Regions from separate parts of the Erwinia sp. 009765445 genome, predicted to be linked through region 2. Evidence: predicted binding sites of a transcription regulator. Region 2 holds the regulator's gene; the other holds the start of a gene.
What was found. The regulator ArgR, encoded in region 2, controls arginine synthesis, uptake and breakdown. The targets are predictions, from matches to a motif close to ANTGAATAAAAATACANT.
Positions count from the first base shown of each region.

Region 1: a site for ArgR is predicted at 12,941-12,958, ahead of argC (N-acetyl-gamma-glutamyl-phosphate reductase). Genes of this name have one in related genera too.

Region 1 covers NZ_JBYUWC010000020.1:590-16,658, forward strand. The annotation lists gene murI (glutamate racemase) at 1-546, opposite strand, end outside; gene btuB (TonB-dependent vitamin B12 receptor BtuB) at 491-2,365, opposite strand; cobalamin riboswitch at 2,434-2,612, opposite strand; gene trmA (tRNA (uridine(54)-C5)-methyltransferase TrmA) at 2,739-3,839, shown strand; gene AC3Y5R_RS19540 (YijD family membrane protein) at 3,869-4,222, opposite strand; gene fabR (HTH-type transcriptional repressor FabR) at 4,235-4,876, opposite strand; gene sthA (Si-specific NAD(P)(+) transhydrogenase) at 5,069-6,469, shown strand; gene oxyR (DNA-binding transcriptional regulator OxyR) at 6,452-7,369, opposite strand; gene AC3Y5R_RS19560 (redoxin family protein) at 7,507-8,238, shown strand; gene argH (argininosuccinate lyase) at 8,337-9,710, opposite strand; gene AC3Y5R_RS19570 (argininosuccinate synthase) at 9,796-11,010, opposite strand; gene argB (acetylglutamate kinase) at 11,030-11,806, opposite strand; gene argC (N-acetyl-gamma-glutamyl-phosphate reductase) at 11,822-12,826, opposite strand; gene argE (acetylornithine deacetylase) at 13,006-14,157, shown strand; gene ppc (phosphoenolpyruvate carboxylase) at 14,400-16,069, shown strand, end outside.
Region 2 covers NZ_JBYUWC010000014.1:24,088-40,156, reverse strand. The annotation lists gene degQ (serine endoprotease DegQ) at 1-86, shown strand, start outside; gene degS (outer membrane-stress sensor serine endopeptidase DegS) at 171-1,229, shown strand; gene mdh (malate dehydrogenase) at 1,281-2,216, opposite strand; gene argR (transcriptional regulator ArgR) at 2,666-3,136, shown strand; gene yhcN (peroxide/acid stress response protein YhcN) at 3,574-3,837, shown strand; gene yhcN (peroxide/acid stress response protein YhcN) at 3,948-4,217, shown strand; gene yhcN (peroxide/acid stress response protein YhcN) at 4,321-4,584, shown strand; gene AC3Y5R_RS16055 (barstar family protein) at 4,669-4,938, opposite strand; gene AC3Y5R_RS16050 (NAD-dependent succinate-semialdehyde dehydrogenase) at 4,992-6,443, opposite strand; gene aaeB (p-hydroxybenzoic acid efflux pump subunit AaeB) at 6,571-8,529, opposite strand; gene aaeA (p-hydroxybenzoic acid efflux pump subunit AaeA) at 8,534-9,466, opposite strand; gene aaeX (p-hydroxybenzoic acid efflux pump operon protein AaeX) at 9,474-9,677, opposite strand; gene aaeR (HTH-type transcriptional activator AaeR) at 9,955-10,872, shown strand; gene tldD (metalloprotease TldD) at 10,966-12,411, opposite strand; gene yhdP (AsmA2 domain-containing protein YhdP) at 12,495-16,069, opposite strand, start outside.

The sequences.
Region 1 (16,069 bases), on a different contig from region 2:
CTCATCCAGCGGCACCGATTTACCCTGCAATTTCGCTTCCGCCAGCTCAACCAACTCGGCCGAACCTAACATTTCGGTTTTGCATTCACTGGCAAAACGCGCCACCAGCTCATGAGTATAAGGACGCTTCACCGTGCCGCGGGTGGCCAGCAGGCCAACAACGCCGTTACGAGTCAGGCGGGCAGCAGGTTTGATCGCAGGGACAACGCCCACGACCGGGAAGTCGAAGCGCTCACGCAGAGCTGGAAGCGTAACCGTGCTGGCAGAGTTGCAGGCGATAACCACCAGCGCCAGCGGATAATGGTGGGTAACAGCAGTAACAATCTCGACCACGCGATCAACGATAAACTCTTCACTTTTCTCCCCGTAAGGGAAAGCGACGTTATCGAAGGCGTAGATATAATGAAGATCCGGCAGCAACTGCCGGATTTCGTCATAGACAGAAAGCCCACCGACACCAGAGTCAAAGACCAGTACGGTGGGACGTTCCTCAGAAGGTGTAACTGCCGCTGAGGTAATACTCCCTTCCTGGAGTTTGATAGCCATAAACTGTCTCGTAATCTTTATCAAACATGTTGGCTATTCTACCACGAACGGTCAGCTGGGATGTGACCGGATACGAAACGGCAAGATCCCACAGGCTTACGCCGCCCAGTTTAACGGTGCGGGTCGTGTAGGAGGAGTTGTAATCCTTATCGTAACGATCGCCCAGGTACTGATAGCTGACTGACCAGTCGAAATCATAAATCGTGTAATCCAGCTGGTATTTCACCTGCTGTTTGGCACGACGCAGAAGGATCTCATTGGTATTGCCATCACGTGGGTCAACGTAGTCATAAGAAACGGTATGGCTGACCGGACCGGTATCGAATGATGCTGTCGCTTCCACGCCCTTAATGGTCGCTTTGTCGATATTGTAATAGCGGAAAGTGGCCGGATCGCTGTCGATAAGATCATCAATATCGTTACGATAACCAGACAGCCGCCAGTTAACCGGCCCGGTCAGGCCCTCGAAGCCGCCTTCCCACTGCTTACTTTTCTCCGGATCGAGGTCGCGGTTGCCGTAGGTCGCACTGTATACCTGGCTCAGGTTAGGGGCTTTGAATGCTGTCCCGTAAGATGCAAAGACGCTGTAACCATCAACGAATTCCCATGATGCACTGGTCTGCCAGGTGTTATGCCAACCGAAGGTGTTGTTGTCGTCGCCACGCACGGCACCTTCCAGCGTCACGCTACCCAGCTTCTGCTGCGCGGTGGCATACATACCGGTGTTGCGCTGCTCCTGGCCTTCACTGACGTAATTAGTGTTGGGTTCAGAGGTTTGCTTCTGCCAGTCAACCCCGGCGCTGACCGTGCCGTTGCCGACCGCTACGGTATTGCCCCATTGCAGGTTGTACTGCTCCACATCATCCAGCGTGGCCGGATCGGCATAGCGGCCCAGCCGCGGATCGTAGTTGTAATCTTTGGTATGACTGTAGCTGGCGATCAGCTGCGTTGACCAGATGTCACGATTGAAGCGCAGGCCGGTATCCCAGGTCTGGCTGTACAACTGGCGGGTATCCACCAGCGCGCCGGGCACGGTGTAGCTTAATGTACCGTCATAGGCCGTGCGGTTGTCATAACCATAGCCGCGCACAAAACCGCTTAACTCTTCATCGAACTGGTGTTCGACTGAGCCATACAGCGATTTACTCATAAAGCCGTCGCGGTCTTTCTGCGCCGGATCGCCATAAACATCCGGCAGATTCGCCACCACATCGTACCCTTTGGTGTAGGTATAGTTACCGGCCAGGGTTACACGAGTGTTTTTGCCAATCATCTGCTGGCTGGAACCATCATAGGACTGATAGCCATTAGAGCCTGCGCCCGCCGTAAGCGTGGTGCCTGGCTTATTCCGGCCGGTAATGATGTTAACCACGCCGCCAATCGCATCCGAACCATAAACAGCCGAACGCGCGCCCCGCACATATTCGATGCGCTGCACCAGAGAGATTGGGATCTGGCTCAAATCGGACGATCCACTGATCCCGGCCTGATTCAGCCGGATACCATCAATCAGGATCAGCACGTGGCTGGAGTTGGTGCCCCGAATAAACAGCGAGCTTTGCTGCCCTAATCCACCGTTTTGTGCGATGTCCACACCCGGCAAGCGGCGCATAACATCCGCCACGCTTTTGGACTGCCAGCGGTCAATCTCTTCACGGGTAACAACAGTGGTGGGTGCCAGAACGGAAGAAACAGGTTGAGCGAAACGGTTAGCGGTGGTGACCAGAGTGTTATCTGCGTCCTGTGCGAAGCCATTTTGCGCCCAGAGGGAGATCGCCGTTGCGCTAAACGCCACCAGCTCCGTTTTATTGGTTATCATGAACAAGCATCCAAAAAGTCATGCAGGATGCCGCAGGCATACAATCGATAGCACGCGATGATCGTACGAAGTGCGACGTAAAACCGGCAGGTCTTCGGGCTCGGAATCATTAAATGGTGAAAGACTTCCCATCTGGAGACAGTGTCTGCAAGCACTCACCATGACATTCCACACCGCTGCGCGTCAGCTCCAGCTTTACACTGGATTCCCTTTTAACTTACTGAAAGGCCGGAAAACGCATCTTATGTTCAAAACTGACAGAAATCCAGACATCTGAATGTCCAAAACCATCCTGCGCCGGACAACGCTGGACATTGAGTGCCGAATCCCTACAATCGCCGGGCATTAAAGGCCTTCAACCTGAGGAAAGACCATGACGCCCGAACAGCTGCCGACCGAACAATACGATGCCCAACTCGGGGAGAAAGTCGCCCGTCTTGAGACGCTGATGACGCCTTTTGCCGCGCCAGAGATTGAGGTGTTCCGTTCCCCGGTCAGCCATTACCGTATGCGGGCAGAATTCCGGATCTGGCACGATGGCGATGACCTTTACCACATCATTTTCGACCAGCAGACGCGCCAGCGTATTCGTGTGGACAGCTTCCCTGCTGCAAGTCCACTGATCAACCAGCTGATGCCCCGTCTGATCAACGCCCTACACGACAACCGCGCCCTGCGCCATAAGCTGTTCCAGATTGACTACCTCTCAACGATGAGCAATCAGGTTGTGGTTTCACTGCTCTATCATCGTGCCCTGACCGATGAATGGCAGCAGGCTGCCGCAGCCCTGCGGGATGAGCTGCGTGCGGAAGGGTTTGACCTGCATCTGATCGGCCGCGCCACCAAAACCAAAATCTGCCTGGATCGTGATTTTGTTGATGAATGTCTGCCGGTTGCCGGAAAAGAGATCATCTATCGCCAGGTGGAAAACAGCTTCACCCAGCCCAATGCGGCGATGAATATTCAGATGCTGGAGTGGGCGCTGGAAGTGACGAAAAACGCCAGTGGGGATTTGCTGGAACTCTACTGCGGCAATGGCAATTTCTCATTAGCACTGGCGCGTAACTTCAGGCGCGTGCTGGCGACCGAAATCGCCAAGCCCTCCGTCGCCTCGGCGCAGTACAATATTGCCGTAAACAATATCGATAATGTGCAAATCATCCGCATGGCGGCGGAGGAATTTACTCAGGCGATGAACGGCGAGCGCACCTTTAACCGGCTGGAAGGAATTGACCTGACGACCTATGAGTGCGAGACGATTTTTGTCGATCCGCCGCGCAGTGGCCTGGATGCCGAAACGGTGAAGATGGTGCAGGCTTACCCGTGCATCCTCTATATCTCCTGCAACCCGCAGACGCTGTGCGAGAACCTGGCTACTCTGTCAGAGACTCATGACGTAACCCGCCTGGCGCTGTTTGACCAGTTCCCCTATACCCATCATATGGAATGCGGCGTATTACTGACGCGGCGTTGATTAAAAGGGGCGACACCCGGTCGCCCCCCCTACTCGCTTTTGCGGGAGCGCAGCTTCAGAGCAATCCAGAACACCAGCGCCACCATCAGAATCGTCGGCACGAAATTAGAGCCTATATCCGGATATTCCGCCCGCACAATGGCGCTGTAAAGCAGGATGCCCAGCAGGAAAAACGCGGCGGCAATTGAAGGCATCCCGTCAGGCATTGAACGGTTCAGATAGCGCTGATGCAGGCACCAGGCCGACAGTCCAAGCGCGATAAGGGGGAACACAGAAAACGGCACAAGAGAACTGAACAACACCGAAAACGATCCGTTAATCGATAACCCGGTGAGAAATGCCAGCAACAGTGTACCTTTGTCCCGGCCAGTAGCTAAGCTCATGTTTGATCACCTTTAATCCTGGGATTCCAGCGTAACCGCCAGCCTCTCCTGTTCACGTCGATACCAGTAATAAGCCCCTTTAGAAATCATCCGCAACTGCAGCACCAGGCGCTCTTCCAGCTGGCGACGCTGATCGGCATCGATATCCAGCGCCTCTGCACCGGCGTTAAAGACGATAATCACCATCGCTTCCGCTTGAGCTTCGGTAAAGCTGCGCGGCATACGGTTTTCAATCTCGAGGTAATCCGCCAGTTCGGCGATAAAATGTTGGATCTCGCGGGCAACAGCAGCACGAAACGCAGCCGATGTCCCGGAACGTTCCCGCAGCAACAGGCGGAAAGCGTTAGGGTTGTTACCAATGAATTCCATAAAGGTGGAGACCGAAGTCTTGATCACGCTGCCGCCTTTGGCGATACGCTGGCGAGCCTGGCGCATCAACTGACGCAGCATCAGACCACTTTCATCCACCATGGTCAGCCCTAATTCATCTACATCACGAAAATGACGGTAGAATGACGTTGGCGCGATCCCGGCTTCCCGGGCAACTTCTCTCAGGCTGAGGCTGGCAAAACTCCGCTCGGCACTTAGCTGACTAAATGCCGCTTCAATCAGCGAACGCCGTGTCCGTTCTTTTTGCTGCGCTCTGACGCCCATGTTTGTGCCTGTTTTACCTGCCAGAAAGGCACTATAACAAAAATTTCAGCGTACAGTTGCATCAACTTTGTGACGGCCTGTTAACCTCACGCTTTGTCAAATGATGGCAAAAAAGCCTGATAGAATTGGGAAGTGGTCAGCAAGATGTTAGAATCTCGTTGAAAAATTGTATAAGAAATAGGACGTATTAGTATGCAACAGTCTTATGATTACGACGCCATTGTGATTGGATCAGGCCCTGGCGGTGAAGGCGCGGCCATGGGTTTGGTCAAACAAGGTGCCCGCATTGCGGTTATTGAGCGCTATCACAACATCGGCGGCGGTTGTACACATTGGGGAACCATCCCATCGAAAGCACTACGTCACGCAGTCAGCCGTATTATCGAGTTTAATCAGAACCCTCTTTACAGTGACCACACGCGCCTTCTGCGCTCTTCCTTCGCGGATATCCTTAACCACACAGAAAACGTGATCAGCCAGCAGACGCGCATGCGTCAGGGCTTTTACGAGCGTAACCGCTGTGAGCTGTATCAGGGTGATGCGCGCTTCGTCGATGCGAATACCATTGAAATTGAATCGCACGACGGCACGATTGAGCGTCTGACCGCTGAGAAATTTGTTATTGCCTGTGGCTCGCGCCCTTATCACCCTGCCAATGTGGACTTTACCCATCCGCGCATTTACGACAGCGACTCAATCCTTAACCTGCACCATGAACCGGGCCATGTCATTATCTATGGTGCCGGGGTTATCGGCTGTGAGTATGCTTCCATCTTCCGTGGTCTGAACGTCAAGGTCGACCTGATCAACACCCGCGATCACCTGCTGGCGTTCCTCGATCAGGAGATTTCGGACTCGCTCTCTTACCACTTCTGGAACAGCGGCGTGGTTATCCGCCACAACGAAGAGTTTGAGAAGATTGAAGGCGTCAGCGATGGCGTGATCATGCACCTGAAATCCGGCAAAAAGGTAAAAGCAGACTGTCTGCTGTACGCCAACGGCCGTACCGGGAATACCGATTCTCTGTCGCTGCAAAATGTCGGGCTGGAAGCTGACGGCCGTGGCCTGCTGAAGGTCAACAGCATGTATCAGACCGCACAGCCGCATATCTATGCGGTGGGTGACGTGATTGGCTATCCAAGCCTGGCCTCAGCCGCCTACGATCAGGGGCGCATTGCTGCTCAGGCGCTGATTAAAGGTGAAGCGAACGCGCATCTGATTGAGGACATTCCGACCGGGATTTATACCATTCCGGAAATCAGTTCTGTCGGCAAAACCGAACAGCAACTGACGGCGATGAAAGTGCCTTATGAAGTGGGTCGCGCGCAGTTCAAACATCTGGCGCGTGCGCAGATTGTCGGGATGAATGTGGGCAGCCTGAAGATCCTCTTCCACCGTGAAACGAAAGAGATCCTGGGGATTCACTGCTTTGGTGAGCGTGCTGCGGAGATTATCCATATCGGTCAGGCCATCATGGAGCAGAAAAACGGCGGCAACACGATTGAGTACTTCGTGAATACCACCTTCAACTACCCGACGATGGCCGAAGCCTACCGCGTGGCGGCGTTGAACGGCTTAAACCGCCTGTTTTAATCCGGTGCCCATATAGGCCTGCATGTGGATGCGAATTGCCTCTGCCAGCTGCTCATAGCGGCTGCGCAGCGGCGATCCCGGACGATAAACCAGCGCGATGGTTCTCTGTGGCTCTGGCTTGTAGCAGGGCAGATAGCAGACGCCATCACGCACCCGCTCTTTCGGCACCGCCAGAGCAGGTAACAGCGTGATACCACTTCCTGCAGCAACCATGTTACGCAGCGTCTCCAGACTGGTGGCGCGGAAATGCGTATCTTCTTCAGCGCCCGCCTGGAAACAGAAGCCCATCGCCTGATCGCGCAGGCAGTGACCATCTTCAAGCATCAGCAGCTTTTCACCGGCCAGATCGGACATCGGCACACGGTCGCGGTCATGCCATGGGTGATCCTGATAAATCGCCAGCTTCATCGGCTCGTCAAACAGCGGCACTTCGATAAAGGCCTCAGACTCTTTCACCAGCGCCAGAATGGCACAGTCCAGCTTGCCGCTGTCCAGCTGGGCCAGCAGCTGCTGCGTCTGCGCTTCATGCAGGTACATTTCCAGTTTCGGGAACGTCTTGTGCAGCGACGGGACAATCTGCGGCAGCAGGTACGGCCCGACCGTTGGGATCAGCCCAATGTGCAGCGGTCCGGACATCGCTTCGCCCTGCTGGCTGGCCATCTCCTTCAGCACTTTCACTTCCCGCAGGACGGTACGGGCCTGATCGACCAGCAGCAAGCCAGCCTGAGTAAACAGCACCTTACGGCTGGTGCGCTCCAGCAGCATCACGCCGAGTTCATCTTCCAGTTTGCGGATCTGGCCACTTAAGGTGGGCTGACTGACATGACATGCATCCGCTGCTCGCCGAAAATGACGGTGCTCAGCCAGCGAAACCAGATACTCAAGATCACGAATGTTCATCTTATTCCTCCGAGCCACGATAGTTCGTGGCGATAGATAGGATAGCAATCAACGATTAGCCCTATCAAGCCCGGATGGCAATAATGTCCACCGTTCGGGAAATGAATCACTTTTTTCCCCTGATTAAGAGGTATTTTATGTTTGCAAGTCAGGAAGGTAAGTCCGTTCCACAGGTCACTTTTCATACCCGCCAGGGCGACAGCTGGGTAGACATTACGACTGATGAGCTGTTTAAAGACAAAACTGTCATCGTGTTTTCTTTGCCGGGCGCTTTCACCCCAACATGTTCGTCAAGCCATCTGCCGCGTTACAACGAGCTGTCTGACGTTTTCAAAACACACGGCGTGGATAATATTCTGTGCATATCGGTGAACGACACTTTCGTCATGAATGCCTGGAAAGCCGATCAGCACGCCAACAACATCACCTTTATCCCTGATGGCAACGGCGACTTTACCCGTGGCATGGAGATGCTGGTTGAGAAAGCCGAGCTGGGCTTTGGTCCACGTTCATGGCGTTACTCCATGCTGGTTCGTAATGGCGTGGTGGAAAAAATGTTTGCAGAGCCGAATAAGCCGGGCGACCCGTTCGAAGTGTCTGATGCCGACACCATGCTGCGTTATCTGGCACCGGAATTTAAAGTGCAGGAGTCGGTCTCGCTGTTTACCAAGCCTGGCTGTTCGTTCTGCGCCAAAGCCAAACAGATGCTGCTGGATCGCGGTATTCAGTATGAAGAGATTGTGCTGGGTCAGGATGCCACCACCGTCAGCCTGCGTGCGGTTACCGGTCGTGCCACCGTGCCTCAGGTCTTTATCGGCGGGCGCCACATTGGTGGTAGCGACGATTTAGAAAAATTCTTTGCAGCTTAAGCTGTGAGACAAGCGGGGAAAACACCTGCCTCGTTATTTACCTGCTAAATATAATAAAATCGAAACTTACTGGCGGCCTTAAAGGCCGCCTTTTTTGATCAGGCCAGACGGTTTTTCGCGTCAGTGATCGCCAATGACACCTGGTGAGGCGATACGCCCCCTTTGGCATTACGTTTGTCGAGGCAGGACTGCAACGACAGGATCGGATAAACATCTTCCGCAATCACGCTGCTGAAGGCTTGCAGCTCTTCCAGCTTCAGCGCTTCCAGCGCCGCGCCTTTGTTAATCGCCGCGACCACCACTTCACCCACGATATGGTGAGCTTCACGGAACGGAACGCCCTTCGCCACCAGATAATCGGCCAGCTCGGTAGAGTTCGCGTAGCCCTGCTCTGCCGCTTCCTGGCAGCGCGGCCGCTTCACCTGAATGCCGTCCAGCACCAGCGCCGCCATATGCAGGCAGTCGAACCAGGTATCCAGCGCGTCAAACAGCCCTTCTTTGTCTTCCTGCATGTCCTTGTTGTACGCCAGCGGCAAACCTTTCAGCGTCATCATCATGCCGGTCAACGCACCCTGCACGCGGCCACACTTGCCGCGGATCAGCTCCAACGCATCCGGATTTTTCTTCTGCGGCATCAGCGAGGAACCGGAAGTCACGCGGTCGGACAGCTCAACAAAACCAGCCTCACCGGTGTTAAAGAAAATCAGGTCTTCTGCGAAACGGGACAGATGAACCATGCCGATGGAAGCATCGGACAGCAGCTCCAGCACGTGGTCACGATCGGAAACAGTGTCCAGGCTGTTACGGGTTGCTGAGGCGAAACCTAACCAGTCCGCCAGCTGCTCACGGTCAATCTCATAGGCTGTACCGGCCAGCGCGCCACATCCCAGCGGGCTGACGTCCAGACGCTTCAGCGTATCCTGCAGGCGGCTCTCATCACGCGCCAGCATCTCAACATAAGCCAGGCACCAGTGCGCAAACGTCACCGGCTGAGCACGCTGCAGGTGGGTATAACCCGGCATCACGGCATCCTGGTTCGCTTCCGCAGTAGCCACCAGTGCCTGCTGCAACTGGCGGCTGGCAATCAGCAATTCGCTGACCTGTGCCTTACACCAGAGCTTCAGATCGGTAGCGACCTGATCGTTACGGCTGCGACCGGTGTGTAACTTTTTACCCAGGGCGCCGACTTTCTCAATCAGGCGTCCTTCAACATAACTGTGAATATCTTCCGCATCGCTTTCAAGGATCTGCTGCGGATTAGCGCGCACTTCCTCCAGCAATACGTTCAGCGCGCCTTCCAGCTGCTGCTGCTCTCGATCTGTCAGAACATTGACCGTCACCAGCGCTTTGGACCAGGCAATGGATCCGACGATATCCTGCTCTGCCAGACGATAGTCGAAGCGCAGCGAGTCGTTAAATTGTTTGAAACGTTGATCTGCTGCCTGAGTAAACCGTCCACCCCAAAGTGCCATGTCAGTGCTCCATTTATTCGTTTAGTGAATCATGTCTGTAAAAAAGGCGGAATGAATTCCGCCTCTGCAGATTTTCGAACCGGACTTATTTCTTTTCGTTCAGCGCACGGATGCGTGAAGAAAGAGAGAACAGGCGGATAAAGCCGCCCGCGTGACGATGATCGTACACTTCGTCTTCGCCGAAGGTGGCGAACTCTTCAGAGTACAGGCTGTTGGCTGATTTTTTCTGGATTGCCGTGGCCTGGCCTTTATACAGCTGCAGCACCACTTCGCCGTTCACTTCTGCGGCCAGAGACTCGGCAGCAGCCTGAATGGACTTACGCAGCGGCGCAAACCAGCGACCATCGTAAACCACGTAGGACATTTCATGGCCCAACTGCTCACGCCATTTGAAGCTGTCGCGGTCCAGCACCAGCTGCTCAACGGCACGCAGTGCGTTAACCATGATGGTGCCACCAGGGGTTTCGTAGCAGCCACGGGACTTGATGCCCACCAGACGGTTTTCCACGATATCGATACGGCCCACACCGTGTTTCGCACCAATCGCGTTCAGTTTTTCCAGACACTGGTACGGGCTGAGCTTCTCGCCGTTCACGGCCACCACGCGGCCTTTCTCTACGGAAACGGTCACCTGCTCTGGCTGGTCCGGTGCTTCCCGCGGGTCAACGGTCCACACCCAGCAATCTTTGTTCGGGGCATTCGATGGGCTTTCCAGCACGCCACCTTCGGTGGAGATATGCCAGGCGTTTTCGTCACGGCTGTAAATTTTTTCCAGCGAGGCAGTGGTAGGAATGTTGCGCTCTTTCAGATAGTCCAGCAGCGCTTCACGCGAACGCAGGTTCCACTCACGCCATGGCGCGACCACTTTCAGCTGTGGAGCCAGTGCGGTGTAGGTAGTTTCGAAACGCACCTGATCGTTACCTTTACCGGTCGCACCGTGGCACAGCGCATCCGCGCCCACTTTCAGCGCCAGCTCAACCTGGGCTTTAGCGATAATAGGACGCGCCATTGAGGTGCCCAGCAGGTAGGTCCCTTCATACAGTGCGCCAGTCTGCAGCACCGGATAGACATATTCGCTGATAAACTCTTCGCGCAGGTCGACAACGTGGCATTCAGATGCGCCGGACTGCAGAGCTTTCTGCTCAACGCCTTCCAGATCGCCACGCTCTTGGCCGATATCCGCCACGAAAGCGACCACTTCACAGCCGCCGTAATTCTCTTTCAGCCATGGAATGATGGCTGAAGTATCCAGACCGCCGGAGTAGGCGAGAACGATTTTTTTGATGCTTTTGTCTTGCATTGTCTTTTCCTTGAACCGGTTAAGCGAGGATCCGGGTGCCAATCGACACGCCATTAAAAAGGGTTGGCAGCTGTTCGGCATGACGCCAGCTGGCGATATCAACCGGACGGCCCAGCGTACGGGCAGCGTCCAGAGCGGCATTCACTTTAACAATCATACCGTCGGTAATAATACCCTGAGCGATCAGCTGCTCGGCTTTCGCCGCAGTCATCTCTTCAATGCGCTGGCCTTTACCGTCCAGAATACCGCTGACGTCTGACAGCAGGATCAGGTCAGCGCCCAGAGTGGATGCCAGCGCTGTCGCGGCCTGGTCAGCGTTGACGTTCATTAACTTACCGTCCTGAGTGATGCCGATGGAGCTGATGACCGGCAGGAAGCCGACCGTCAGCAGGGTATTGATCAGTACCGGGGAACCCGGAGTCGCCAGACCAACGTGGCCCAGCTCTTCGTCAAACGACTCAACGTTGACGCTGCCGCCATCGCCGAGGCACAGGCCAACGGCATCAATACCGTGCTTTTTCGACCAGGCCAGCAGCGTTTTGTTCGCCGTACCTGCCAGCGCGCCAGTGATGATGTCAATCTGATCGGCAGGCGTCACGCGCAGACCGTTTTTCTTTTTCACCGGCAGTGCGAGCTTCTTCATCAGCTCATCAACCAGGCAGCCACCGCCGTGCACGATCAACAGCGGGCGCTGATGGGATTCACGATAAGTGACCAGCGCTGAGAACAGGCGCTCCAGCGCCTCTTCACTGTCCAGCAGCACGCCGCCAAGTTTGATGATTAATGGATTGGTCATTTGATTACTCGCTGATTAAATAAGTGACTGGGTTTCCGGGAAACCGAAACGAATATTCAGGCACTGAACGGCCTGCGAGGAAGCACCCTTCAGAAGGTTATCTTCCGCAGAGACGACGATCAGATGCTCGCCCTTCACCGCAAAACCGATATCGCAGAACGGCAGGCCCACCACACCTTTGATTGACGGCACGCCTTTGTCATAGACGCGCACCAGCGGTTTGTCGTGGTAGGCGTTATGGAACGCTTCTGCCACGTCATCGTGGGTAACACCCGCTTTCAGGCGGCAGGTGGTGGTCGCCAGAATGCCGCGAGGGAAATTGCCCAGGTGCGGAGTGAAGATCACCGGAATACCCAGATGCGCGGAAATTTCAGGCTGGTGACGGTGAGTGAAGATGCCATAAGGCTGCAGGCTCACTTCACAGAAGCTGGTGCCCATTGCCGCTTTACGCCCTGCTCCACTCACGCCACTGGTGGCGTTGATCACCGGCCACTGGCTATCGTTCAGCAGGTTTGCTTCAATCAGCGGCTTCAGTGCCAGCTGCGCGGTAGTCGGGTAGCAGCCCGGCACGGCAATCAGCTGCGCTTCTTTGATTTTGTCCTGCTGCCATTCGGCCAGGCCGTAAACGGCTTTGTCCAGCCAGTCCTGATGCTGATGGGGGAAACCGTAATTGTCGGTGAAGAAGCTCTGTTCGTTGACGCGGAAGGCAGCGGAGAGATCGAACACCACGCAGCCAGCGGCCAGGAACTCCGGTGCCAGATCGTGGCTCACCTCATGGGCCGTTGCCAGAAAGACCACGTCAACTTGATCCGCAAACTGAGCCGCGCTGCTCAATGGCTGCAGCGGCATATCGACAATACCTTTCAGCTGCGGATGGAGGTCAGAAAGTAATTTTCCTGCGTCAGGGCTTTGCGCTGAAACCGCTAAAGCGGTTATGTTCACCTGTGGATGGCGATTCAGGATCGTAGCGAGCTCTACGCCAGCATAGCCACTGGCACCAACAATCAGCGTATTCAACATCAGACTGACTACCTTTTTACGGTCTAAAGAATTCGGGTTGCAGCTACAAAGCTGTGCTCCCACGCATTGGCGCTGGATTTACCGGAAATTTACGGTTTCCATCCGCACGCCGTTAATGTATTTTTATTCACTATTAATGCATGAATATTGATACTATCCTAACCCAAGGACTGTCAACAGTGAAGACAAAATTACCGCCTTTTATCGAGCTTTACCGTGAGTTGATTGCCACACCGTCGATCAGCGCAACCGATGCCGCCTTCGACCAGAGTAATGAAACTTTAATCAATTTGCTGGCTGGCTGGTTTCGCGACCTGGGCTTCACCGTTGAAGTGCAGCCAGTACCCGGCACGCGCCATAAATTCAATATGCTCGCCAAAACCGGCAGCGGTGCTGGCGGCCTGCTGCTGGCCGGTCATACCGATACCGTACCGTATGACGACGGTCGCTGGACGCGCGACCCCTTCACGCTGACCGAGCACGAGAACAAGCTGTACGGGCTGGGCACGGCCGACATGAAAGGTTTCTTTGCATTTATTTTAGATACCCTGCGTGATGTTGACGTGGCAAAACTGGAAAAACCGCTTTATATCCTGGCTACCGCAGATGAAGAGACGACGATGGCCGGTGCGAAATATTTCTCGGAAAGTACCGCTATCCGCCCTGACTGCGCCATCATTGGCGAGCCAACGTCCCTGAAGCCGGTTCGCGCTCATAAAGGGCATCTTTCCCAGTCAATCCGTATTCAGGGTCAGTCCGGCCACTCCAGCGATCCGGCACGCGGCGTGAATGCCATCGAGCTGATGCACGAGTCTATTACCCAATTGATGGGCCTGCGCAATACGCTGAAAGAGCGCTATCACCACGAGGGCTTCGCCATCCCCTATCCGACCATGAACTTTGGTCATATCAACGGTGGCGATGCGCCAAACCGTATCTGTGCCTGCTGTGAGCTGTATATGGATATCCGCCCGCTGCCGGGCCTGTCACTGAACGATCTGGAAGGGTTACTGAACAGCGCATTAGCGCCAGTCAGCGAACGCTGGCCCGGCCGCCTGACTGTGGGTGAACTGCATCCGCCGATCCCGGGTTACGAATGCCCGCCGGATCATCAACTGGTGAAAGTGGTGGAGAAACTGCTGGGAACCGAGACGGAAGTGGTGAACTACTGTACTGAGGCGCCGTTTATTCAGGAACTGTGTCCAACGCTGGTTTTGGGTCCAGGTTCGATCAATCAGGCCCACCAGCCGGATGAATATATTGATACCGCCTTTATAAAACCTACCCGCGAACTGATTGCTCAGGTTGTGCATCATTTTTGTCACCACTGAATGACATTCGGGGCATTCGGCTGCGAAAACAGCAGCTTGCCCCGGCATTATTCCGTCTTTGATGATAAGAATAACTTATCTCGCTTCGCTGTTATTAAATTTCATAAATTCCCGTCAGTTAGGCACAGGATAAGGCAAATTCAAGGCAATTGACGAACGGGAGTATACGTGGCTAGATAAAAGGCGAAGTTATGCCGGCGACGGTGAAATAATGACAAAACAAGAAGGGTGTCAGGGGTCATATGAACGAACAATATTCCGCAATGCGAAGTAATGTCAGTATGCTCGGCAAACTGCTCGGGGATACGATTAAGGATGCGCTTGGAGAGAACATCCTCGATCGGGTGGAAACCATCCGTAAACTCTCGAAGTCATCACGTGCGGGAAATGACGCCCACCGTAAAGAATTGCTGTCAACGCTGCAAAATCTCTCCAATGATGAGCTTCTGCCCGTTGCCCGCGCCTTCAGCCAGTTTCTGAATCTGACGAATGTCGCCGAGCAGTACCACACCATTTCACCTAAAGGCGAAGGCGCTAACCAGCCGGAAATGCTGGCCAGAACCTTCGAGCGCCTGAAGCAGCAGCCCGAACTGACGGAAGAGAAAATCCGTGATGCGATAGAGTCGCTCTCCCTGGAGCTGGTGCTGACGGCTCACCCGACCGAAATTACCCGCCGCACGTTGATCCACAAGCTGGTCGAGGTGAATAACTGCCTGAAGCAGCTCGACCACAACGATCTGTCTGACTATGACCGTTCGCAGATTATGCGCCGCCTTCGCCAGCTGGTTGCTCAGGCCTGGCACACTGATGAAATTCGTAAATACCGCCCTTCCCCGATCGACGAAGCGAAATGGGGCTTTGCGGTGGTGGAAAACAGCCTGTGGGAAGGCGTGCCGAACTTCCTGCGTGAGCTGAACGAGCAGGTTGAAGCCTCTTTTGGCGTGAAGCTGCCGGTGGATTTCGTTCCGGTGCAGTTCACTTCCTGGATGGGCGGCGACCGCGATGGCAACCCAAACGTTACCGCGAAAATCACCCGCCATGTTTTACAGCTGAGCCGCTGGAAAGCGACAGACCTGTTCCTGCGTGATATTGCCGTGCTGGTTTCCGAACTTTCTATGTCGGAATGCACGCCGGAAGTCCGCGAGCTGTGCGGCAATCCGGAAGCGCTGGAACCCTATCGTGAGATCATGAAAAAGCTGCGCAGCCAGCTGATGAGCACTCAGACCTATCTTGAGCAGCGTCTGAAAGGTGAACGCCTGCCGCGCCCGGCCGATCTGCTGATCTCCAATGACCAGTTGTGGGACCCGCTGTACGCCTGCTATCAGTCACTGCAGGCCTGTGGCATGGGCATCATCGCTAACGGTCAGCTGCTGGATACGCTGCGCCGCGTGAAGTGCTTTGGCGTGCCGCTGGTGCGTATCGATATCCGACAGGAAAGCACCCGCCACACCGAGGCCATTGCTGAGATCACCCGCTATCTGGGCCTGGGCGACTATGAAAGCTGGTCTGAGGCTGACAAACAAGCCTTTCTTATCCGCGAGCTGAATTCCAAGCGCCCCCTGCTGCCGCGCAACTGGGAGCCGGGTCCGGAGACGCAGGAAGTGCTGGATACCTGCCGCGTGGCCGCCGAAGTGCCGAAAGGCTCAATTGCCGCCTACGTGATCTCCATGGCGAAAACACCTTCTGACGTGCTGGCCGTGCATCTGCTGCTGAAAGAAGCGGGCATTCCGTTTGCCATGCCGGTCGCACCGCTGTTTGAAACGCTGGATGACCTGAACAACGCCAACGACGTGATGAGCCAGTTGCTGAGCATTGACTGGTATCGCGGCTTTATCCAGGGCAAACAGATGGTGATGATTGGCTATTCTGACTCGGCGAAAGATGCCGGGGTGATGGCCGCCAGCTGGGCGCA
Region 2 (16,069 bases):
TGCGCAAGCTGCTGGAAGCGAAACCGCCGCTGCTGGCGCTGAATATAATCCGCGGCGATCAGAGCATTTACCTGCTTTTACGCTAAATAGCTAAATCATGAAGCGGACACCTGCGTGTCCGCTTAACTCATGCTATCCTGCCAACGTTCATTCACTCATCGTTTAAAGCCATGTTTCCTAAACTATTGCGTTCAGTGCTTCTTGGCCTCGTTGTGGCGGGTATTCTGCTGGCTGCAGTGCCGACACTGAGGATCGGCAGCGATTTTTTCAATCATAAAGATGACAGCATCGATGAGATGCCTGTCAGCTACAACTCTGCTGTCCGTCGCGCTGCTCCCGCAGTGGTGAATGTATATAACCGCAGCGCCAATGCTTCCGCTGATAATCTGGAAATCCGCACGCTTGGCTCAGGCGTGATTATGGATGGCCGCGGCTATATTCTGACCAACAAGCATGTCATCAATGATGCTGACCAGATCATTGTAGCGCTGCAGGATGGACGGATTTTTGAGGCCATGCTGGTCGGATCTGACAGCCTGACCGACCTCGCCGTCCTGAAAATTACGGCATCCGGCCTGCCGGTGATCCCGATCAATCCGAAGCGGATTGCGCATATCGGTGACCTGGTGATGGCCATCGGCAACCCATATAACATTGGTCAGACCGTCACCCAGGGCATTATCAGCGCCACCGGGCGCGTGGGTCTCAGCCCATCCCGCTACCAGAACTTCCTGCAGACCGATGCCTCCATCAACAAAGGAAACTCGGGTGGTGCGCTGATCAACTCTCTGGGCGAATTGATGGGCATTAACACGCTGTCGTTCGACAAGAGTAACGATGGCGAGACACCGGAAGGGATTGGCTTTGCAATCCCCACCGCGCTGGCGGCAAAAATCATGGATAAGCTGATCCGCGATGGCCGCGTAATTCGTGGTTTTATCGGCATCAGCGGCAGAGAGATCCCCCAGATGCACGGGCAAACCTCTGGCCTCGATCATCTGCAGGGGATTGTGGTCACCAACGTTTCGCAGGGCGGCCCGGCTGCCAAGGCGGGGCTGCAGGTTAATGATGTGATCACCAGTGTGAACCACAGGCCTGCCGTATCGGCACTGGAAACGATGGATCAGGTAGCCGAAATCCGTCCCGGTACGGTGATTGAGGTGGAAATCATCCGCAATGACCGCAAAATGACGCTGCCGGTGACCGTACTGGAATATCCGGGGAATTAAGTTCAGGCGGGGGAAAACAGTGGGCCAGGAGAACTCTGGCCCGACGCGGGTTTACTTAACAAACTCTTCGCCCAGCGTAATATCTTTCTTCAGCGTATCCAGCATGCCTTTCAGTGACTGCTCTTCATAAGCACTCAGCGCACCAATCGGTTTACGTTCCGCAATGCCATTCTTACCCAACAGCAACGGCTGAGAGAAGAAGCGGGCATGGGTTCCCTCACCTTCAACGTAAGCACACTCCACCACGTTACTTTCACCGTTAAGAGCACGCACCAGAGCAAGGCCGAACTGAGCTGCCGCCTGGCCCATCGACAACGTAGCCGATCCGCCACCCGCCTTGGCTTCCACCACTTCTGTACCGGCGTTCTGAATGCGTTTGGTCAGGTCAGCGATTTCCTGATCGGTAAAGCTCACGCCTGGGATCTGCGACAGCAGAGGCAGAATGGTCACGCCTGAGTGACCGCCCACTACCGGCACGTTCAGCTCTGACGGGTTTTTTCCCTTCAGTTCAGCGACAAAGGTATTGGACCGGATAATGTCCAGCGTGGTCACGCCAAACAGTTTGTTCTTATCGTACACGCCCGCTTTCTTCAGCACCTCGGCAGCAATCGCCACGGTAGTGTTCACCGGGTTAGTGATGATGCCAATCAGAGCTTTAGGACAAGTACTGGCAACCTGCTCAATCAGATTCCGCACGATACCCGCATTCACATTAAACAGGTCAGAACGGTCCATACCTGGCTTACGTGCCACACCAGCGGAGATCAGCACCACATCCGCGCCGTGCAATGCCGGAGTGGCATCTTCGCCACTGAAACCTTTGATTTTGACTGCCGTGGGGATATGGCTCAAATCGACGGCCACGCCTGGCGTAACCGGAGCAATGTCATACAGAGAGAGTTCTGAACCTGCCGGAAGCTGGGTTTTAAGCAGAAGTGCGAGAGCCTGGCCAATACCGCCAGCTGCGCCGAGAACTGCAACTTTCATCCTAAACTCCTTATTATAGTAAACATTAATTGCCGGGAATCCATCTGGTTATGAAGGTAGTCGACCCGTATGGTCTTAGCGAAAGCTTTCATTCTACTTTGCGCGGTGGCGCAGAGAATACAACGAAGCCGTGGAGATTGAACGCATAAAGTCAGGACGCACTTAGTTGCCCTTCACAGCAGCTGGCAGACAATGTCATTCGGCGTACAGTACAACTGTAACACTTATCAGGACAACATCAATTTTATAACATTCCGTTCACTTTTTAAGCAACACCCGCCGCCTTCAGAACATTTTTTCCCCGGCAAAGTTTGTTAGACTGCCGCTCCCGACGCTACGGATAGCAGCAGCCACCACTTCCCGTTTGCATAAACATTCACTTAATTGCATAATCATGTAATACCCTGCCAGGGGAATCTTTTTCTTTCTGACTTTTTTAGCGGGCACCTATGCGTAATCCATCAAAACAAGAAGATCTGATTAAGGCGTTCAAGGCCTTACTAAAAGAAGAGAAGTTCAGTTCTCAGGGCGAGATTGTTGCGGCGCTGCAGGAGCAGGGCTTCGAAAATATCAACCAGTCCAAAGTTTCACGCATGCTGACCAAGTTTGGTGCTGTCCGCACGCGCAATGCAAAAATGGAAATGGTGTACTGCCTGCCAGCCGAGCTGGGCGTACCGACCACCACCAGCCCGCTGAAGAACCTGGTGCTGGATATCGATCATAATGATGCGCTGATTGTGATCCACACCAGCCCGGGCGCCGCGCAGCTGATTGCCCGCATGCTGGACTCACTGGGCAAGCCGGAAGGGATCCTTGGCACTATTGCCGGCGATGACACCATCTTTATTACCCCGGCACGCCACGTGACCATCAGGCAGCTGCTTGACTCGGTGATGATGCTGTTTGAACAAGAGTTATAAGTAGATGCAATTAAACGCATAGCTTTAACCTTCAACTAACCGCAATGCATCATCAGCTTTTCCAGAAGCCGGCATCCGCCGGCTTTGCTTTATCTTCCCCTCCCCAGCCGCCATATCAGCATGATGCACTGCCCTGGAGCGTAAAAAGCAGTGGTTAAAAGGATGTATAACCGTCTCGTAGCGTGATCGACCACAGATTAGCGCACAAATGGTTAAATTCACATATCCCGATGTTTTTACATGCATTTAACATGATAAGGGTAAATTATAAGCATTTTTTATAACTGAAGGTTATTAAAAACAAGTGTATTGGCTAAGTATCGCAACAAAATATTATTAGCATGCTATTAATTTTTTACGTTATCAGATCTATACTTGTTTTCGTGATGCGAATCACACAACGCAAAAAGATAAAAACAGACGACGAGGAAAATATCATGAACGTTAAAACTACCATTGCAACTTTGAGTGTTATTTCTGCCCTGTCTTTTGGTGCTTTTGCAGCTGATTCTGTCAATGCAGATCAGGCGCAAAACATGCAATCAATCGGCACCGTCAGCGTCAGCGGCGTGACCGCGTCCCCAATGGATATCAACGCTCAGCTGAATCAGAAAGCTGATGCTCAGGGCGCATCTGCTTATCGTGTTGTAGAAGCCTATGTAAACGGCAACTATCACGCCACCGCAGAGCTGTACAAATAACAGAAGTTTCGCAAGACAAAGAGTTAGTCAGACATAAAAAAGGTAACCCCAAGAATAATAAACGCTTTTTAGCCCTTTCGGTTACCGCCCCCTCATCTGGAGCATTGATCATGAAAACCAAAATAGCAATCGCAGTCCTCGGCCTGGCCTCAGTTCTCTCGTTCGGTGCTAATGCCGCACACCTGGTGACTGACCAGCAGGTACAGGACCAAAACCTGCAGTCAATGGGCACCATTAGCGTAAGTGGTATCGATGGCGCACCGACTGATATCCGTCATGAGCTTTCTCTGAAAGCCGACGCTCAGGGCGCATCATCTTACCGTGTGGTAGAGGCCTACAATAACGGCAACTATCACGCTACTGCAGAACTGTATAAATAAGTCCGGCACTGACGCGGACGTACTGAAGCGTCCGCCCGTGACATCGACGACCTGGTCATGATGTTGAAACCCGCAGGTTGTTGAACACAATGAGGAGAAGATTATGAAAATCAAAACAACCATCGCTGCATTGAGCTTGCTGTCAGCTGTCTCTTTTGGCGCTTCTGCTGCCCAACTGGTTAATGCTGAACAGTCAGAAAATCTGCAATCTGCGGGGACAATTACTTTAAGTGGTGTGGCCGGTGCGCCAATGGATATCCGTCAGCAGCTGTCACAGAAAGCGGATCGGCAGGGTGCCAGCGCCTATCGTGTTGTCGAAGCACGTAATGACGATACCTGGCACGTGACCGCCGAGCTGTATAAGTAATTCCTCGTCGGCGGGCTGTGTCGAAAGCAGCCTTTGACGAACCCTTTGGCCCCGCTCGCGGGGCCCTTTTTGTCACTGCATGTCTTAACGAACGTTGAAGCGGAGCTGTCCCTCCAGCTCCTCTTCAGCTTCATCAAACAGTAAAATCAACGCGCCATACCGCCTCTTCTGCCCCGTTCCCAGATGAATAAACTCAATTTCTAACGGCAGCGGCAGCAACTCTGCATTCACCACGTCCCACAAACTGTCCAAATCGCAGACTGCTCTGTCAGCCAGTGCAAAGCGTTCGCTGAACTGGCGATAAAAATGGGCCTGGTCGACAATTTCGTCAAAATCAAAAATCTCTGTTCTCATGCTGGCTGCTCCACAAGGCAATCAGTCGGGCGACCTGCAGGCCGCCCGGTGAGTTACAGTCCCCCGATGTGCAGGGCCTTCACTTCCATAAATTCTTCCAGACCCAACACCGAACCTTCACGGCCCAGTCCTGATTCCTTCACGCCGCCAAAGGGGGCCAGCTCGGTGGACACCGCACACTCGTTAATGCCGACCATGCCACTTTCCAGCGCGGCAGAAACACGGAAGACACGCTGCAGATTTTGCGTATAAAAGTAAGCTGCCAGGCCAAACTCGGTGTCGTTAGCACGACGGATCACATCCTCTTCATCATCGAAGCGGAAGCAGGCTGCCACCGGGCCAAAGGTCTCTTCTCGCGACAGCATCATTTTTTCGTTGGCTTCCGCAATCACCGTTGGCTGCCAGAAGTTCCCTCCCAGCGCATGGCGGGCACCGCCCGCGACAATTTTACCGCCGTTAGCCACCGCATCGCGCACGTGTTCTTCCACTTTCTCTACTGCAGCCGCTTCGATCAGCGGGCCGACAGTCACACCCTCATCCATGCCGTTCCCCACTTTCAGCCTGGCGACCTCTTCCGCCAGCTGGCTGACAAAACGATCGTAGACGCTGTTGTGGATATAGAAGCGGTTGACGCTGACGCAGACCTGCCCGGCATTGCGGAATTTGTTGGCAATTGCCCCTTTCACCGCAGCATCGATGTCGGCATCGTCAAACACGATATAAGGCGCATTGCCGCCCAGCTCCATAGACACTTTTTTCATGGTGTCGGAAGCGTTGCGCATCAGCAGCTTGCCGACCTGAGTTGAACCGGTAAACGAAATTTTCCGGACGGCTTTACTCGCCATAATCGCATCGCTGATGGCATGAGTATCACCGGCAACCGCATTAAGCACACCGTCCGGTACACCCGCTTTTTTCGCCAGCGCCAGCAGAGCAAAAGCCGACAGCGGCGTGTTATTGGCCGGTTTGATAATACCGGTACAGCCAGCTGCCAGCGCGGGTCCCAGTTTACGGGTCAGCATTGCCATCGGGAAATTCCACGGCGTGATAGCCGCAACCACACCAATTGGCTCACGGGTAGCCAGAATGCGTGAACCCGGTTTAGCGGGAGGAATAATTTCGCCATTGGCACGCTTGGCCTGCTCGGCAAACCACTGAATAAAGCTGGCGGCGTATTCCACTTCGCCCTCTGCTTCTTTCACTGGCTTACCCTGTTCCGCCGTCATCAATTTGCCCAGCCACGCTTTGTTATCAATCATCAGCTGATACCAGCGATAAAGGATTTCACTGCGCTCTTTGGCTGTTTTTGCCCGCCAGGCCGGGAAGGCTTTCTCTGCGGCAGCAATGGCTTGTTCAGTTTCACTTTTACCGGCTTTCGCCACCTGGGCAATGACTTTTCCGGTGGCGGGATTGAGTACGTCAAAGGTGGCCGCACAGCGCTGCCACTGGCCTGCTGCAAAATAACCGGTCTGGTACAGTTCGTGGTCCTGTAGGGAGGTGCTCATCATTTTCTCCTGAGTGGTTTGCCATCCTGATGACGTAAGTATAGATGGCGACCTTTATGACTGTATGAACCACACCAGGAGAAAGAGAAATGGGAAAGCGCTGATAGCCGGAGATATCAGCGGTAAGTCAGATTTGGATGAGGGTATTCTGGTACTTTTTCAGCATCAAAGCCAGGCGCTGCACCGGCTCGGTGACGCTCAGCGGCGCTTCATAATGCTCAAGCTTTCGCTGGTAAGTCTCCAGCTCCGCCAGCAGACGCTCAAAGTAGTGCAGCCGCTTTGCATCCGTGCCCGCAGCGATCACGCGGTCGGCAGTATGCCTCAACTGTTTGTGAAAGGCAGAGAGATCGCTGTTAATCGGGATTTCCGCACCGCGCAGGCGTTGATGCCCGATAATCAGCGTCAGGGCAATACGAAACTTATCGACATCGCCCGGGAACATATTCAGCAGCATAAACAGCTGGTGATACAGCACAGGCAGATGGTTTTCACGGCGTCTGGCCTGATTGGTGGTCATCGCGGCAACCGCAGCATACATAAAGCGGTTAAGCAAAGTCCGGCCCACGCGGGCTTTTGAAGTATCACGGATCAGCAAAATAACCAGCAGCGCCAGGAAGCAGCCAATGGCCTGCCCGAGCGCGTTATCCAGAAAAGCGCTGACGTTAAAGGTCATTGGATTATCAAGGGTGATGATATTGATGGTACCCACCAGCGCTCCCAGCGTGCCGATCTGCCGCCGCTGAATCAGGATCCCACCAATAAATGCCATCACTCCCAGCGCAATACACAACAGCAACATACTCTGTTGAGTGCCAGGCATGATCACCATGTAGTACAGCGATCCCATTGGGATAGCAAAGATCATCCCGTACAGGAAGTCCTTCGCCATCATCAGCGGGTTCGGCATACGCATGGCCAGCGCGGTGATCACTGCGATCATCACCATCGCACCGCTTCCGGAGGTCCAGCCGCTCCACAGCCAGAACAGCGATCCAATCGCCGTCGCCACAAAGGTGCGGAGCCCATTGATCAGCGCGTGGCGGGACTCAGCGGAACGCATTTTAACCACAGGTTCCCTGACCAGCACGCCTTCTTCAATCCGGCTGATGCTGCTGTTGGTATGGATCCCTTTCATCAACAGCAGATAACGGCTGGCCGCACCAACCCAGTTGCTGATAGTCACCGGCGTGTTCTTGCTGCCGCTGGAGGTGATCACCCGGCGCATGATCTTCATGCGCTTGTGGATATCACTGACGTTCTCAACCGGCTTCTCAAAGAACACATGAAACTGGGGTGGGACATATTCCTGCCGGGTGTTCTGGATCAGGAAAGTTTCACAGGCCTGAGTAATCAACGTCAGCGCGAGGGTGTTGAGCGCGCGCATTCGCCGGTCAACTTTCTGCCAGCGTCCGGACTCCATCATCAGATAGCTGCGCATGCCATTCAGCGCGGTGGTGCGGCGGACCAGCGCAGTCCAGGCTCTGTCGACCTCTTCTTTATCACCGTGGGCGACGCACAGCTGCATCAGCTGGTACTGAGCCACCAGCAGACTGTCAATTTCCCGGTCAATATCTTGTTTAATCGAGCGCGGAGAAAACAGCATGTCCGCCAGGATCGCACAAACGATGCCGATAATGATTTCACTGCAGCGCTCAACCGCAAACTGGGGTGCCAGTAGCACCGAGCCGTTGGCGTCGACGCTGACCACGATAATCAGCGCAGTATACCCTGCCAGTCCGAGAGCGTAGGAGTTATCAACCTTAATCAGTGAAGAGAGCCAGACGCAGAAACCGGCCCAGAGACAGCACAGCAGCAGCATAAGAGCGGGTGCACGAATGGTGGCGATCATAATCGCCAGCGCGGCGATACAGCCGAGGAAGGTTCCGACAATACGCAACATGCCGCGGTGGCGGAGCGCCCCGGAGAAGGGATCGCCCCCGGCAGCAAATGCCGTACCACCCGCCACGATACAGGCTGTCATCACGGCCCAGCGTGGCGTTTCCAGATTGAAATGAAAGCCGATCAGCAGCGCCAGCAAAATGGCAAAGGTCAGCTTGCCCGGAAAGCGTAAGCGATGCCACTCCATACGCTTAGCCGAACTCGCGCAGACGGTGCATCAGCTTCATCATCGGCGACATCTGGTCAGGACGGCGATCTTCCGCCCCCGTTACTACCACGGTCGCCGTGGTCCCTGAAGGGTAAAGGTTACCTTCCTGCTCATCCAGGTGAATACGTACCGGGACACGCTGTGCCAGACGAACCCACTCAAGATTGGAGTCGATGGTCGCCATCCCTTTCGCATCAATGGTGCTGCTGCTGTTGGTCACCCCTGCGGCAATACTGTCGACCGTACCGTGCAGCACGCGGTTACTTCCCAGCGGCGTAATTTCCACGCGATAGCCAGGGCGCACGCCATCCAGCTTGGTCTCTTCCATATAGGCCAGCACGTAGAAAGTATGCTGCTGAACCAGCGCCACAGCGGTAGACCCCCGGGTAATAAATTCGCCACGATAGACGTTGAGGTTGGTCACCCAACCATCGGCAGGCGCTTTGACCACGGTGCGATCCAGATCCAGTCTGGCAGTATCGCGGGTGGCAATCGACTTAGCCAGCTGGTGTTCGCTGGTCTGATAGTCGTTGTTTGCCTGATCGATAGCCTCACGGGACATAGCTGACACGCCCAGTTGATTACGGCGGGTTGCTTCACGGCGTTTCTCGTTGACCAGAGCTTGATAGTAGGCCACATCCGCTTCCGCTTCATCCAGCGCCTGCTGATAGCGCGGCTGATCGACAACAAACAGTACCTGGTCTTTCTTCACCAGCTGGTTGTCGCGCACGCGGACATCGGAAATCAGGCCGCTGACGTCTGGGGCGATTGCCACCACGTCGGCAGTAAATTTGGCGTCTCGGGTCCAGGGGGATTCGGTATAGAACACCCAGGCGCGGAAAATGACAATGACAGCAATGATGACCAGGATGATGGTAATGGCGAATCGGGAAATCTTTCTAGTTAGCGCTTTCACTATGACCTCAGACAAACAATCGGGAAACCAGGTAGAACAGGCAGCAGTACAGGGCTGTGTTAAATAAAGCGGGATGCCAGACCAGGTCATAGATCCCGGTGGGCGTGATCAACCTGCGCACCAGCCAGAACAACAGTAATGATACGATGATTTCAAAAAATATGGGCGGGAAGGAGAGCCCAAATATCACAATTACCGGAAGCACACTCATCTCTTATCCTTGTCAGTACCTTACCGGGTACGCTTTACGCCACACGCAACTTACCTCCCGGGGTCAGGAGGCCGCTGGTTAACAGGTGATGATGATGGAATGACCGACCAGCAGTCAGATAATCATAACCGGCGCTCTTTGAATAATAGCGTATTCAGGAGCCAGCACTTTGACGAGTTGAATGACGGAACGGTAGCCCGACGATGCTATAGTAACGCGGCTGACTATATGTTTTCTACCAAATGTGATCTAAATCACTTTTAAGCCAGAGTTAATAATGGAAAGACTGAAAGGCATGTCCGTGTTTGCACGGGTAGTTGAACTGGGTTCCTTTACGGCGGCGGCCAATCAGATGCAAATGAGCGTCTCGGCCGTCAGCCAGATCGTGGCGAAGCTGGAAGATGAGCTTCAGGTCAAACTTCTCAACCGCAGTACCCGCAGCATCGGGCTGACCGAGGCCGGAAAGATCTACTTCCAGGGCTGTCGGCGGATGATGTCGGAGGCGCAGCAGGTTCATGAGCAACTTTACGCTTTCAACAATACGCCGGTAGGCACGCTACGGATCGGCAGCTCGTCGACTATGGCTCAGAACGTGCTGGCGAATATGACCTCGGAAATGCTGAAAGAGTATCCGGGGCTGACGGTGAATCTGGTCACCGGCATCCCGGCTCCGGACCTGATCGCTGACGGGCTGGATTTGGTGATCCGCATGGGTGCACTGCAGGATTCAAGCCTGTTTTCCCGGCGGCTTGGCTCAATGCCGATGGTGGTCTGCGCGGCAAAAAGCTACCTGGCGCAACACGGCACGCCGGAGAAGCCTTCTGATATTGGCAATTTTTCCTGGCTGGAATACAGCGTACGGCCGGACAATGATTTCGAACTGACCGCGCCGGAAGGGATCTCTACCCGCCTGTCGCCACAGGGCAAGTTCGCCACAAATGATTCTCAGACGCTGATCCGCTGGCTGGTTGCCGGCAGCGGTATCGCCTACGTGCCGCTGATGTGGGTCATTGATGAGATTAATGCAGGCAAGATTGAGATCCTGTTTGCACATTATCAGTCAGATCCACGCCCGGTTTATGCGGTTTACACGCAGAAAGACAAGCTGCCGCTTAAGGTGCAGGTATGCATTAACTATCTGACGGAGTATTTCGACAAGGTCGCGGATGTGTATCAGGAGTATCGACAGGAATAAGCAGGGAACGGAAGGAGCGAAGAAATTCGCTCCTTTAAAGCAGATGTGCCCACAGCCTGAAATAGCGGGAATTATTCCGCCCTTGCAGTCAAATCAGGCAGTGCCGCCCACGGTCAGCTTGTCCAGCTTCAGCGTAGGCTGGCCCACGCCAACTGGCAGGCTCTGTCCCTCCTTGCCGCAGACGCCCACGCCTTTATCCAGCGCCAGGTCGTTCCCGACCATCGAGATCTGCTGCATTGCCTCAATACCCGAGCCAATCAGCGTGGCCCCTTTCACCGCTTTGGTCACTTTTCCCTTCTCTATCAGATAGGCTTCTGAAGTGGAGAAGACAAATTTACCGGAAGTGATATCCACCTGACCGCCACCAAAGTTTGGCGCATACAGGCCGTAGTCAACGCTTTCGATAATATCCTGCGGGGTGGACTTTCCTGCCAGCATGTAGGTATTGGTCATGCGCGGCATTGGCAGATGCGCATAAGATTCACGACGACCGTTACCGGTAGGCTTAACTCCCATCAGACGGGCGTTAAGTTTATCCTGCATATAACCTTTCAAAATACCTTTCTCGATCAGCACGTTGTACTGTCCGGGCACGCCTTCATCATCCACTGCCAGCGAACCGCGCAGCCCGTCAATGGTGCCATCATCCACTACGGTGCACAGCTCGGAGGCGACCAGCTTGCCCATCTGACCACTGAAGACGGAAGTGCCGCGACGGTTAAAGTCACCTTCCAGGCCATGACCCACCGCTTCATGCAGCAGTACGCCCGGCCAGCCCGCACCCAACACAACCGGGATCGTCCCTGCCGGAGCGGCTACGGCGTTCAGGTTGACCAGCGCCATACGCACGGCTTCACGCGCCCAGGCTTCAGCACGGACTTCACCGGACTCATCAGCCAGGAAAAATTCGTAGCCGAAACGACCACCGCCGCCGCTGGAACCCCGCTCACGCTTGCCGTCTTCTTCAACCTGCACGCTGACAGAAAGGCGAACCAGCGGGCGAACGTCAGCTGCCAGCGTGCCGTCAGTGGCAGCCACCAGCACCATCTCATACACGCCACTCAGGCTGGCGCTGACTTCATGCACTCGCTTGTCAGCAGCACGGGCCACGGTATCTACCCGGTGCAGCAGGGCAATTTTTTCTTCACGCGACAGGCTTTGCAGCGGATCAACCGTTGGATAGAGCTGACGGTTCATTACCGCGCCAAGAGTATGGGACTTGCCATTCCCCTGCTCGCGCACAATGCTCCGGGCTGCCGTGGCGCTTTGTGTCAGGGCATTGAGGGTAATCTGGTCTGCATAGGCAAAACCGGTTTTCTCACCGCTGACGGCACGAACACCGACGCCCTGATCAATATTCCAGGAGCCATCTTTGATAATGCGGTCTTCCAGCACCCAGGTTTCATGGAAGCTGGATTGAAAATAGAGGTCAGCATAGTCCAGCTTACGTTCAGAAAGCTGGCCGAGAAGGGAAAAGAGATCGGCTTGATTAATGTTATTAGCAGTCAGTAACTGCTCACTTACCAGATTCAGACTCATGTATTCTCGCTCTGTTTGGATGAGCCAGTCATCGCTGGCATTGCATCTCTATAGCCTGAGGCAATTCCCCTGTAACGTCAAATTCACTTCGCGCTCTTTTCACGCGGCTTGCGCAGCACTTCATCAATCTGCGGCTTATCGATTGGACCGGAAATATGGTAGCGCAACACGGAAATTTTGTTCCACAGGGGACTCAGTACCTTACTGGCAGCAAAAACCGCAGCTCCCACCACCGGATTAACGGCAAAAGCTGCCGCTACACCGACGGTAGCAGAAATCTCCGGTGCCACTACCGCTTCCATATCAATCTGGCGCTTCACCAGATCGACTTTCCCCTGCATGGCGATATCGGCTTCCAGGCCATCCACCAGCAGGTTATCGGTATGCATCACCCCTTTTTCAATCCACGCCGTCCCGTTGATCGAGTCATAGTAGAAGCCCTGACCAAAGGTGCCAGTGAAATCGAGGCGCAGTTTTCTCAGCAGCGCATCGAAGCTCACCAGCCGCAGCAGCTGCCCGGCACGGCCGGTATTCACATCCGCAATCTGCCCGGCACCCAGATGGGTTTTCATCACGCCGCTGAGCGTGGACTCAGAAGGCTGCCAGGGCGCTGACTGCCAGTGTAGATCGTAATCAATGTTAAACGACGAGCCCCGCAGCGGCGTATTCATGCCAAACCAGTTAGTAGCATCGTTGATTTTATTGCCGCTCAGCACGCCTTTCAGTGCGGTACGCTGTGAGCCAGGACGGTTGACCCATTCACCTGCCACCGTCAGGCGGGAGTTGCCGGTATCGATCAGGCCATTTTGCAGGGTCAGCGTATCGCGGTCGTGGCTAAGATTGGCGGCTATACGGCCAAACTTTTGCCCGCGCAGCCAGCACTCATCACAGGAGAGATTCAGCGCTGGCCAGCTGCTGAAATTAACAGAAGTTGCGTTGTCAGGTAGAGGTGAAGAACCTCCGCCACCGGACCACTGCGGGTTGTAGTAAAGATAGTTAAGGTGGGCAACCCACGGCGAACGCGAATTCATCAGCAGCTGGCCGTTAATCTCTTTCCCTTTCGCCTGAATCTGGGTATCGCCGGAGACGGTCTGGCTCAGGGTGGCGTCCAGGTCATGCCACTGCTGTCCGCCCAGCGTCAGTGCTGGCGTGCGCAGTGTAATATCGCCCGGCACATAGGCGCGCCCCGCAGCACTCTGACCAGCACCTGTGCTATCGCCACCACTACTTCCAGCCCCCATCAGGCCCAACCAGGCTTCCCCGTCCAGCGGCGGCAGGTTCAGTACCATGCCACGCGAGTCCGGCAGCGGCGGAGTTTTGGTGGCGTTGTTTTCCCAGATACCACGATCGACACGCAGCTGTTTACCCAGCAGCCATTTACTGTTAAAGCGGTGCTGATTGCCCACCACGCCGCTCAGTTCGAAGCCGTTAAGATTCCCTTTGGCATTCACTTTCACCGGCATCGCCGCATCCTGCTGCTTGTCCAGCGGAGAAGGTAAGTGACTGCTCACATTCTTCAGATCACCCGCCATCGTTACCTGGTAGTCCGCACCTCCGCCATGCGGCAGGTTAATCAGCACGTTGCTTTGCCAGCTGGCGCTGCCAGCCAGTTTCTGCCGCAGCGCCGCAGGCACCACGTCCATTTTGCCCGGCTGCCAGTCACCTTTCAGATCGACGCCAATCTGGTAATCCCTGTCGCCTTCTTTAGTATTGAAACTGACGTTAACCGGCTGGCCGAACCAGTTGCCGGTCAGCGGCCCGCTCTGCAGGTCGCCATTATCATAGGTGAAGCGTCCGCTGAGCTGTTCGATGGTGCTGCTGAGTGGTTTAATCAGCAGTGAGTTGTTATCCAGATTCACATCGCCTGTCGCTCTGACCAGCCTGCCGTTTAGCGGGATATCAAGATGTAAGTGACCACTTACATCCCCGCCAATTTGCAACTCGTCAAGGGCGGCACCCAGTGTCGGCTTAAGCGGCGTCTGATTGAAATACTTACCCACCTCTGTTCCGGCACCGCGGATATCACCGTCGATGATCAGCTTCTCTTTCAGGTAGTCCGCGATCACCGCCGAAACGTCTCTGGCCTGAACATTCCCCAGCGTCGTCTGGTCGGCCTTCATAAACAGGCCGTCATTGACGAAGTCCAGATTGATATCGAGATCCTGAAGGTCAGGCCAGCCCGGCTGGAATTGATAGGTTGCCTGCTTCAGCGGCACCCAGACCTCAAACATGCCGTCATTGTGTTTGAAGGGGAACAGATGCGGATTACCGGCGAAGATCAGCGAGGCGTTCTGCACCTGCCCGCCTTTAATCGCTCCGCTGAGGTAGTTCACCAGCGAGGTGCCCATCAGGGATTCCGGGAAGTAACGCCAGGCGTCACCCGCATTGGTTACATTGATGCCCGCCAGAATACTCAGCCGCGGTTCCTGACCTTTCGCCTGCGTATAGGTGAAATCCCCTTTCGCCCACAGCGAGCGGGACTTTACATCCAGCTGATGACCAGCCAGCGTCAGGTGATCCTCGCCATACTGCCAGTTGACCGAGCCCGTGGCCTGCTGGATCTCCAGCGGCGCGCGAAACATTGAACCATAAGGCAGGCTGGCATCATTCAGGTTAATGTCCAGCTTCCCGTCAGCCACGCCACCGCTGGCGGAGCCGCTGAGATGCTCCATTCCCGGCAACAGCTCCCAGTGCTGCCAGCTCAGATCTTTCCAGCTGGCCTGAAAACGGCTTTTTTCCGGCTGCTGAACCGGAATATCCACTGCCAGTGCCTGCAACTGGCCGCGAGGCTGCAGGGAACGCCAGTTTTCCAGCAGGGCTGGGGAAAGTTTCGAGAACAGTGGGATCAGCGCATCCAGTCGCTCCAGCTGCAGATTGGTCGCGCGGACACGCACCTCCTGATGATGATCCGGCCCCGGCAGCTGAGTGTCTTCGGGCAGCCACAACAGCGAAAACATCCCTTTCGACCATGGCTGACCATCGGTGACCAGATTGGTTTGCGGCACTTCAACACGCCAGCCACCGTTATAGCGCGCCACGTGAGCAGTAACGTTATCCACCGTCAGCTGATGAGATTGCTTATCTCCCTGCCAGCGAGCGCCGCCCTTCTTCAACTGAACGTCACCGTCAAAGATTTCACCGTCTTTCAGGCTCAGCCAGCCTGCCAGGCTGAAACGCGCGCTGTCCAGGGTGGTATTGTCCCGCATCCACTGGCCCAGCCACGGTTTTACATCCACATCATCGGCCTGCATCCACGCCCGGCCAGTATCGAGATAGCCATTGGTATCGCTGAGATCGAGACGGACCTGCACCACCCCATGCTGCCCGGTAAAGCTGGACAGGCTGACCAGCCCCTCTGCACGGTGACGGTTTTTCTCATTCAGCCAGGTCAGCTGTGGGATATCCAGCCTGGCACGCTGGCCGGAAGGCGTGACAAAGCTGATCTGGCTCTGGCGCAAATCAAAATGGTCAAACTGTCGCAGAAAGAGATCGCTGAACTCCCCCGGCTGGAGCTGCATCTTATTGTCGCCGCCGGAGGTCAGAGGGGTGTTGGTGACCAGATTAAGATCGTAAAACGTGAGATTACGGAACTGCCAGCGCAGGTGAAGCAGAGATTGCCAGACGTCCAGCGCCAGCGTAATCCGGTCAACCTTCAGCG